One region of the Arthrobacter sp. TMS2-4 genome, then DNA from elsewhere that is predicted to be linked to it. Evidence: riboswitches for the same ligand, from Rfam matches in the RefSeq annotation. Region 1 holds a riboswitch; each other region holds the start of a gene.
The links. A riboswitch is a leader RNA that binds a small molecule or an ion and turns the genes downstream of it on or off. The one in region 1 is predicted to bind S-adenosylmethionine.
Positions count from the first base shown of each region.

Region 2: linked by a shared signal. The riboswitch ahead of ACX80F_RS04920 (bifunctional o-acetylhomoserine/o-acetylserine sulfhydrylase) and the one ahead of ACX80F_RS11935 (ABC transporter substrate-binding protein) in region 1 are both predicted to bind S-adenosylmethionine.
Region 3: linked by a shared signal. The riboswitch ahead of ACX80F_RS13265 (ABC transporter substrate-binding protein) and the one ahead of ACX80F_RS11935 (ABC transporter substrate-binding protein) in region 1 are both predicted to bind S-adenosylmethionine.

Region 1 is NZ_JBTNDI010000008.1:142,944-146,206, forward strand. It holds gene ACX80F_RS11930 (ABC transporter permease) at 1-324, opposite strand, end outside; gene ACX80F_RS11935 (ABC transporter substrate-binding protein) at 321-1,985, opposite strand; SAM riboswitch class I at 2,091-2,189, opposite strand; gene ACX80F_RS11940 (heme-degrading domain-containing protein) at 2,289-2,834, opposite strand; gene ACX80F_RS11945 (matrixin family metalloprotease) at 2,986-3,263, opposite strand, start outside.
Region 2 is NZ_JBTNDI010000002.1:391,555-394,817, reverse strand. It holds gene metX (homoserine O-acetyltransferase MetX) at 1-441, opposite strand, end outside; gene ACX80F_RS04920 (bifunctional o-acetylhomoserine/o-acetylserine sulfhydrylase) at 472-1,788, opposite strand; SAM riboswitch class IV at 1,866-1,982, opposite strand; gene ACX80F_RS04915 (VOC family protein) at 2,138-2,779, shown strand; gene ACX80F_RS04910 (DUF1540 domain-containing protein) at 2,798-3,085, opposite strand; gene ACX80F_RS04905 (CPBP family intramembrane glutamic endopeptidase) at 3,229-3,263, opposite strand, start outside.
Region 3 is NZ_JBTNDI010000011.1:4,220-7,482, forward strand. It holds gene ACX80F_RS13255 (amino acid ABC transporter ATP-binding protein) at 1-242, opposite strand, end outside; gene ACX80F_RS13260 (amino acid ABC transporter permease) at 239-1,003, opposite strand; gene ACX80F_RS13265 (ABC transporter substrate-binding protein) at 1,014-1,928, opposite strand; SAM riboswitch class IV at 2,094-2,211, opposite strand; gene ACX80F_RS13270 (aminodeoxychorismate lyase) at 2,320-3,198, opposite strand; gene ACX80F_RS13275 (GNAT family N-acetyltransferase) at 3,223-3,263, opposite strand, start outside.

The DNA.
Region 1 (3,263 bases):
CTTGAAGATGTAGGACACCCCGAAGTCTCCCGTGGCGAGGTTCCCCAGGTAGGAGAGGTACTGGACGAGGACGGGCCGGTCGAGCCCGTACTCGGCGCGGACGGCCGCGACCGTCTCGGGGGACGGCGAGGATCCCGCGCCGCCCAGGATCGCGGTGATCGGATCGCCCGGCGTGAGGCGCAGGACGAAGAACGTCAGGGTCACGGCCGCCCAGAGGACGAAGAGGCTGCCGGCCGCCCGCTTCGCGACGACCTTCCCGGCGGTGCCCGCCGTCGCCGTCGTGCGGGGTGCTGCGCTGAGGGAATCGAGGGACTGGGTGCTCATTCTGAATCCACCGCCGTGACGTCGTAGAGGTAGGGGAGGGACAGGCTCGGCTCGAGGGTGAGATCCCGATAGCGGTCGGTCCGGAGCGCCACCTGGCTGGCCTGGTTGTAGAGGGGCAGTTGCAGCGCGTTGTCACTGACGATCTGCTGCGCCCGGTAGTAGAGGTCTTCCCGCGTCCCGGGGTCGTCCGTCGCGAGGGCGTCATTGAGGATGCCGTCGAGTTCCGGGTTGCGGAAACCCGAGCCGTTGGGCACGAAGCCCGCGGACTCGGTGTACTCGGAGGAGAAGACGATCCGCAGGACGTCGGCCGTGTTGGTGTTCCAGTAGTCGGCGCGGAGATCGTAGTCGAAGGTGTTGCCGAGTTCGCTGACGGTTGCGCCGTCACCGTTCTCGATGAGCACCTCGAAGCCGGCCTTCTTCGCCGTCGCCTGGATCTGCGTTACGAGGGCCTGATGGGCAGTGGGCCACGCGCCGGGTGTGTAGGGGAAGTGCACGGTCAGGCGCGCGCCGTCCTTCACGCGGTAGCCCTCGTCGTCCCGTTCGGTCCAGCCGGCCTCGTCGAGCAGGCGGGCTGCCTCGTCCGGGTCCGGGTCGTGGACGTGCTCGAAGTCGGGGGAGTAGAAGCCGGTGGTGGAGCTGAGCGGTCCGCCGGCCCGGGTCACGGTGCCGAAGTAGACGCTGTTGATGCCGGCGTCGACGTACGCGCTGCGGAGGAAGGCCTTCCGGACCCGGAGGTCGTCGAACGGTGCGCGTGTCGTGTTGAGGATCAGGTTGGTCGGGTTGCCGGGCCTGTCCTGCAGGATGAGTCCGACGTCCGGGTCCGCCTCGGCCTCACCGAAATGGACGGACGGCATGAGGTCCAGGGCGTGCACCTGCCCGGCGCGCAGCAGCCCGTAGCGCGTGGAATCCTCGGGGACGATCCGCCACTCGATCTTCTCGATGTGCGCCGGCCCCTCGTGCTGCGCGTACGGCGGGGCCGAGTTGTAGTCCTCGTTGCGGACCAGGCTGACCCTGGACTGCGGCACGTAGTCCACGATTCGGTAGGGCCCGGTTCCCACGGGGGCGTTGCAGTTCTCGGCCTGCGGACGTTTGAGCGCCTCCGGTGACTGGATACCGAGGAACGGCTGCGCGAGCACCTCGAGGAACGCAGCGTATGGGCGGTTGAGGGTGACGACGGCTGTGGTCTCGTCCACCACCTCCGTGCCCACGTAGGGTTTGAGGTAGCCGCCGGCCGTCCCTGACTGTGTATCGGGGTCGATCATGTGGTCGAGGTTGGCCTTCACCGCCTCTGCGGTGAGCCTGGTGCCATCAGTGAACCGGACGTCGTCGCGCACCGTGAAGGTGTAGGTGAGGCCGTCGTCGGAGACCGACCAGTCCGTGGCCAGCCAGGGATGGATGGCACCCTCGCTGTCCTGGGAGACCAGGGAATCGAGGTAGTTCGCCGCGATGGACGCCTGCGGCATGTCCCCGTTGACGTGGGGGTCGAGGCAGGAGATGTCCTTGCCCGTCGCGAAGACGAAGGTGTCGTCCTCGCCTGCGGCAGCGGAGCCTCCGCAGCCGCTCGCGGTGAGCGCCATTGCCGCCGCGACGGCGGACAGGACAATGCCGCGGGGTGCGCATCGGGGGAAGGATCGGGGTGTGCTGGGGCTTGCTGTTCTCACGCGGGGCTCCTGAATCATCGCCCGATGGAGGGCTGATACAGGTCGCCGGCAGGCGCCCCGGGCGTGCAGGAGCACGGAGGGACAGACCAACGAAAGCGTGTAGCTTCTCCATCGGTCCTGGCAGTAGCACCGTTCCCCGTTGCTACGCGGGGAGGGTTGCTGCGGCGTCGTCGATCCAGGTCTCTCGGCCGCTCGGGATGGTTATGGCTCCAGCTAAGCGCACGGGGCGGCGGCAGCGCCAGCGGTCCCCGTCATATTCGGTTACGCGGCGTCATGCGAAGACGCACGACGGCGTACCACGGGCTACAGGCCGGCAGCGGCGTGGAAGGTCCGGAGCGCCTCGACGACGAGCTTGTGGTCCTCGAGCTGCGGAAGGCCGGAAACCGTCACGGTGGCCACCGGTCCGACACCCTGGATGTACAGCGGGAAGGAGCCGCCGTGCGCTGCGAACACCGTCGTGTCGAACAGCGGATCGTCCTCCACCCTCCCGCCGTTGCGGCGTCCCCACAGGCCGACGAGCAGGGAAGGAACGAGGTACCGTTCGGCGGTGCGGCTTTTCGCGTCGAGCCAGTAGTCGTTGTCCGGCGTGGTGCCGTCGAGCGCGGCCCGGAACAGGATGTGGTTCGGCCGTCGGATGCAGACGGCGATCGGCAGGTTGCGACCCGCTCCCAACTGAACGATCAACTGCCCCAGCGCGACGGCGTCGTCGTTCGTGAAGCGTGTGAATTCGAGTTCGGCGACTTCCCTCTCGACCGTGGCGATGAGCGCCTCGAGTGCCTCGGCAGACTGGTCGCTGCCGCCGTCGGGATCGAACGGTTGGACGGCTGTCGGGAGGGCATCATTGCTCATCTCCTTAATTTACGTTGTCGGCGCGCCATGGCGGACTTTTACTCAGTTGTTTAGCAGATTTCTCCGGGAGTGGACGCGGGCGAGCAGGACGGCGCGTGCGACACATGCGCCGTCGCGGATCGCTCCGGCCTGACCTTCAGGGAATGGGAGTTCACAGTCCGGGCGCGCAGGGTCCCGAACCGAGGAGTGCGAGGCCGGCACGGTCGCCCTCGCCGAACGAGACCCGCCCCATGTTCTGCTCGTACATCAGCTCGCCGGGATCATCCACATGATCGAGCCCGACGACGTGCGCGAGCTCGTGCATGATGATCGCTCGGAGCTGCGCCCGCCCGTCCGGGTAGCTGAGCGACCGGGCGGCGTCGGGCGCATCGAGCTGCACCTGCCCACCCGCGTAGACCAACGGCTGCCCGGGCGCCTGGGCGTAGTCGC
Region 2 (3,263 bases), on a different contig from region 1:
GTGCCAGCGCCCGATGCCGAGCTGGTCGGCGAGCAGGCTCTCCGCGCGGACGGCGTCGCGGATGGTGACGAAGGGGAACCGTGCACCCCACGGCGCGCCGTCGGGCGCGAGGCTGGCCGGTCCCGTCGAGCCGTAACAGCCGCCCAGCATGTTGACGGACACCACGAAGTAGCGGTCGGTGTCCACCGTACGGCCGGGACCCACGAGGGAGTCCCACCAGCCCTCCTCCTCCGAGGCGCCCCGGGCCACGTGGGAGCTGCCGGTCAGGGCATGCTGCACGAGGACGGCGTTGGAGCCGTCCCGGTTCGGCCGGCCCCAGGTCTCGAACGCCAGCTGGACGTCGGGCAGCGTCCCCCCGGTCTCGAGGGCCAGCGGGCCGATGGACGCGATACGGAGCAGCCCATCTCCGTCCGGGGGCGCTCCGTGCGTCCGGGCGGGCAGCGGGGCAGGAGGGTACGTGGTCACGAACCCTCAGGCCCCCTTGGCGGCGCGGAAGCCTGCATCCAGGTCGGCCAGGATGTCGGCGATGTGCTCGAGGCCGACGGACAGCCGGACCAGGCCGGGCCGCACGCCGGCGGTGAGCTGCGCCTCCGCCCCGAGCTGGCTGTGCGTCGTCGACGCGGGGTGGATGACGAGCGAACGGACGTCGCCCACGTTCGCGACGTGCGAGTGCAGCTCGAGCCCGTCGACGAAGCGCTTTCCGGCATCGAGTCCCCCGACGATGTCGAAGCTCACGATCGCTCCCGTGCCGTTCGGCCCGTACTTCCGCCCGCGGTCGTACCAGGGACTCGAGGAGAGCCCGGCATAGGTGACGCGTTCGACGTCGTCGTGCCCTTCCAGCCATTCGGCGACGGCCTGCGCGTTCTGCACGTGGCGTTCCATGCGCAGGCTCAGGGTCTCCAGTCCCTGGGCGATGAGGAAGGCGTTGAACGGGGAGACGGCCGAGCCGAGGTCGCGGAGCAGCTGCACGCGGGCCTTGAGGATGTACGCGAGGTTGGCGCCGAGCGCGCTGCCCACCCCGAGGTCGCGGGCGTACACGAGGCCCTGGTAGCTCTCGTCCGGCGTGTTGAAGCCCGGGAACCGGTCGGGGTGCTGCGCGAAGTCGAAGGCGCCGGAGTCCACGATGACCCCGGCGATGGCGTTGCCGTGCCCGCCGAGGTACTTGGTGGCCGAGTGGACCACGATGTCCGCACCCCATTCGATGGGCCGGATCAGGTAGGGCGTGGCCAGTGTGTTGTCGACGATCAGGGGGATGCCGTGCTCGTGGGCGACGGCGCTGACGCCCTCGATGTCGAGGACGTCCTGCCGCGGATTGGAGACCACCTCGCCGAAGAAGAGCTTGGTGTTCGGTCGGAGTGCCGCGCGCCACTGGTCGAGATCGTCGGGGTCCTCGACGAACGTGGTCTCGATCCCGTACTTCTTCAGCGTGTGCCGGAAGAGGTTGTAGGTGCCGCCGTAGAGGCTGGGGCTGGCCACGATGTGGTCGCCCGCCTCAGCGACGTTCAGTACCGCGAAGGTGCTCGCGGCCTGGCCGGAGGCCAGCAGCAGGGCGCCGACGCCGCCTTCGAGGCTCGCGATGCGGGTCTCGACGACCTCCTGGGTCGGGTTGCCGATCCGCGTGTAGATGGGCGCGAGTTCCGCCAGGGAGAACCGGTTCGCGGCGCTCTCCGCGCTGGGGAAGACGAACGACGACGTCTGGTAGATGGGGAGCGCTCGCGCCCCCGTGGCCGGGTCCGGCACCTGGCCGGCGTGGATCTGGCGTGTTTCAAAGGACCAATCGTTGGACATGGTGCTCCCTCTGATCAGGGGCTCCGCCTGTCCGGCTCCCGCCGGCGCCGCCGTTCGGGGAGACCGGACCCCGCAGGAGCCCGCGCTTGAACGGCGCCGATGGGACGCCGGACCTGGTCCTCACCCGGGGCACCCCACCGCGGTTGGAGGGTTGCCGGCCAGCAAGCCGGGGCTGTGTGCTGGCACTCATGACCTGCCTTCATGAAAGCCGATCCGGGGGGATCCGGCAACCGTGTGACCCTCCGTGAAGCAGCCCGCAGACGCGCTCCCGATCCGGCTGCGAGACACGCGTCGCGGAGTAAGGCTTGCCTTAGTCGAGACCCAGATCACTTAGTGCCAAGATAGCCGCATGCGCCTGGACCATGTATCTTATGCCTGCGAACCCGATGGACTTGCCGCGACGGCCGAGCGGATCTCGGCCAAGCTCGGCGTGGAGCCGGTGAAGGGTGGTGTACACCCCCGCTTCGGTACGCGCAACATGATTTTTCCCCTGGTCAACGGCCAGTACCTGGAGGTCGTCGAGGTGCTGAACCACCCGGCGTCGGACAAGGCCCCGTTCGGCCAGGCCGTCCGCGCCCGCTCCGAAGCCGGCGGTGGCTGGATGGGCTGGTGCGTCGCCGTCGACGATCTGGCGCCGTTCGAGGAGCGCCTCGGCCGCAGTTCCGTGCCCGGCAACCGGAAGTTCCCGGACGGCCAGGAGCTCACCTGGCAGCAGATCGGCATCAAGGGGCTCATCGCGGACCCCCAGGTCCCCTATCTGCTGCGCTGGGACGACGGCACGGAGGAACTCCACCCCTCGAAGGCCCGCCCCGCCTCGGTGAAGCTGGACTGCCTCACCATTGCCGGCTCGTCGGAGCGCGTGACCGACTGGCTCGGCACGGATGTCGAGCAGACGCTCGACGACGTGCAGGTCGAGTGGATCGCCCCCAACGGCACGCCCGGCGTCATGTCGGTGACGTTCGAGACCGACAGCGGGCGCGTCGAGATCTGACCGGTCGTCCCCGCACCCTCAGGGGTGCGTGTAGGTGAGGCAGTCGGCGGCGTCCGCGCCCGGGCCCACCTTCACGGCCGGCGCGCTGCACAGCAGGTCGTGGTTGAAGCTGCATTCGGAGCGCTGGCACGCACCGACGTGCGCGATCACTTTCGGCAGACCGCCGCTGACGGACGTGTCGATGAAGGTGGCGCACGTGGCGTGTTCCTCCACGCCGGACACCGTGATCGCGACGGCCGTGCAGCCGTCGTGGTTGAACGAGCAGTTGTGGACAGTGCACTCGGAGACGTTGGTGACGACGCTCATGATTCCTCCTGGCTGGTCCGACGGGGCACCGGTCGCGGAGCCCCGATGGTGCTGGGTGAGCACACGGTAGCACCGGGCCCCCCGGTTCTTTGAGTCATGATTCGGGTGCGTAAATCAGCCGGGCGCCGCCCGGCCGGGGCATCTCACGCCCCGATCCCGAGGGCCGGCCCCAGCAGCG
Region 3 (3,263 bases), on a different contig from region 1:
CGCAGCTCGTCCGGGTTGTCCTTCAGGACGGACCGGCCGTCCAGCAGGATGTCCCCCTGGTCCGGTTCGATCAGCCGGTTCAGGACGCGCAGGAGGGTGGACTTGCCGGACCCGGAGGGGCCGATGACCGACGCCGTCGTGCCCCGCTCCACATGCAGGTCGATGCCGCGCAGCACGTGGTTGGAGCCGAAGGACAGGTGCAGGTTCCTGCCCGTCAGGGTGCCTGATTCCGGGGTTCTCATGCCTTCGCTCCTTCGCCGATCGGTGCGGCCAGTTCGTCCGGCTCGAGCTTCTGCTGCTTGCCCACGCGGAGCCGGTTGTCGATGAAGTTGACCAGGTGCGTGAGCGGGATGGTCAGGCACAGGTAGAGCACGCCGGCGGCGATGAGCGGTGACAGGTTGCCGGTGTTGCTCGCGGCGTCGTTGCCCACCCGGAAGAGCTCGCGTTCACTGGCGACGAGGCCGATGAAGTAGATGAGCGAGGACTCCTTGATGAGCGAGATGAACTGGTTCACCAGGGCGGGCAGCACGCGCCGCACGCCCTGCGGGATCACCACCAGCTGCATCGACGCGCCGTAGCTGAAGCCGAGGGCGCGTGACGCCTCCAGCTGTCCCTTCTCCACGCTCTGGATCCCGGAGCGGAAGATCTCCCCGATGTAGGCGGAGGCGATCAGGGACAGGGCGAGGATGCCCAGCGGGTACGGGCTCGTGCTGCCCGTGATCTCCCGGAGGATCGGTCCGAGACCGAGGCCGATGAGCAGGATGATCACCACCGCGGGCAGGCCGCGGAAGATGTCCGTGTAGACGCGGGCGATCCACCGCAGCACGCGGTTGCGGGAGATGCCCATGACGGCGAGGATCATGCCGACGATGGTGCCGATGATCCCCGAGGCCAGGGCGAGCATGAGCGTGTTGGGCAGTCCGACGGTCAGGAGGTCCGGCAGGACCGCAGCCATCGCCTCCCAGTCGAAGAAGGTCTTGCCGAGCTGTTCGAGGGCATCCATGCAGGGACCGCTACTTTACGTCCACGGCTTTGCTGCCGGGCTTCCAGTCGGAAGGCATCTCGCGGTCCGGGTACCACTCCTGGGTGAGCTCGGTCCAGGTGCCGTCGGCGACGACGGCGTCGAGGCCCGCGTTGAGGGCGTCGATGAGCGGCTGGTTGTCGCTGTTCACGGCGTACGCGGTGAAGTTCTCCGTGTTGATGATGGTCTCGGCGATCGTGGTGTCGTCGCCGTCCTTCACCTGGCCGGTGGCCTGCTGCGACGGAGCCACCCAGGCGTCGACCTGCCCGTTCTTCACGTTCGCGTAGACGGTGTTGTAGTCGGGGAAGCGCACGGGCTCGAGGCCGAGGGTGTTGGACACGTAGTCGTCCTGGACGGTGCCCTGGACGACGCCGACGCGGGTGTCCTCCGAGAGGGAGTCGAAGCCCGTGACGGAGGAACCGTTCTTCGCGACGACGGCCATGTACCCGAAGTCGTAGCCGTTGGTGAACCCGACGTTCTCGCGGCGCTCCGCGGTGGTGGAGATCGAGGAGGATCCGACGTCGAACTGCTTGTTCTGCACCTGGGCGAGGAGCGCGGAGAAGTCCGTGGACGCGAACTCGACCTCGAGGCCCAGCTTGTCGCCGATGGCGCGCAGCAGTTCGTTGTCGTAGCCGGTGAACACGCCGTCCTCGAGGAAGATGTTCGGCGGGGCGTCGGAGAGGGTGCCGACACGCAGCGTGCCGTCGGTGATGAGGCCGAGCTCCGCCGTGTCGATCTCGTCGATCGACGTCGTGGTCTCGGTCGTGTACTGGTCGAGCGACTGCTGGTCGCTGCCGGCCAGGGCGTCGGTGGTCTCGGCGGGTTCGCTGCTGCCGCTGCCGCAGGAGACGGTCAGGGCGAGGAAGGGGACGGCGAATGCCGCCAGGACCTTGCGGGAGATGTTCATGGTGTCCTTCGGAGTGCCGGCCCGGAGGAGGGCGCGGGGAACGGGGTGGTACGGGGATGCCGGGTCACGGCGGGGGGACAGGCTGCTGGGTGACACGCTCACTGTTCTGGGGTGTGCGCGGGTACGGGTGCCGTCACCGGGGAATGGTCCGGGACAGGCCGCACGACGCCGTACTTGCCAACCGGGGGACTGGTCCCGGCGGCCGAATCTTCACCTGGAGCACCCCACTACGGGAGAGGGTTGCTGTCCAGCCGGCCAGGGCCGATGGCTGGAACTCTTGATTGCAGGCAAAACGCTAGGGCAGCACGAAGCACCGGGTCAAAACGAGGAGGACCGGAATCCGACACTTGACGTAGCAGAAGGGCCCCGGAGGGCGGTTTTGTGGCGGAGATTACACGAAGCGGTCCACGAGGTCGCCCAGCTCGGCGGTCAGGGCCCTCGAGGTACGGAGCTCCTGGCCGTCGATCGAGAGCACCGGCGCGAGCAGCCGGATGCTCGAGATCAGCCACACGGCATCGGCGTCCAGGAGGTGGCGCGGCTCCAGCGGTCCGTAGCCGAGCTCCCACCCCTGCTCCTTCGCCGCGGCGAACAATGCGCTCTGCGAGGTCCCCGCGAGGATCCCGCTCTCGAGCTGCGGCGTGAGGAGGGTTTTCCGGCCGTCGCGGTCGTAGGCGAGGAGGACGGTCGACGTCGGTCCCTCCAGGACCTTGCCGTCGGAGGAGGTGAAGATGACGTCGTCGGCCCCGTGCGCCTTCGCATACCGGACGGCAGCCATGTTGACCGCGTACGAGAGGGTCTTGGCGCCCAGGAGCAGCCAGGGTGCCCGCTGGGCGACGGTGCTGTCATAGCCGCGCTCGAGGAACAGGACCTTCAGGCCGGTTTCGCGCTGCCGGAGGGTGGCGTCCGGCACGCGGGCCACCTGGACCCAGGCCGTGGCCCGTCCGGCGCCCTCCACGCCGCGCGTGGCGATCAGCTTCACGACGGCGTTCCGCTGGTCGGGTTCCTCCGCCGCGAACTCGCGCAGCCCCGTGCGGATCGCGCGGCTCCACGCCCCGGCGTCCGGCACGGCGAGATCCAGGGCGGCGGCCGACGACGCGAGGCGGTCCAGGTGTGCCTGCTCCTTGCGGGGCGCCCCGTCGACGGCGAGCAGGGATTCGAACAGGCCGTCCCCGCGGGTGGCGCCGAGGTCGGTGGCCATCAGCTGCGGCTGGGACGCGTCGACGACCCTGCCGTCGTCATGGGCCGGGTCCAGGAACACGAGAACAGTCATGGCCCACAGCGTATCCCCCGGTGCTCAGGCGTGCCGCGCCATCCGGTACAGGAGGTTGTCGCGCA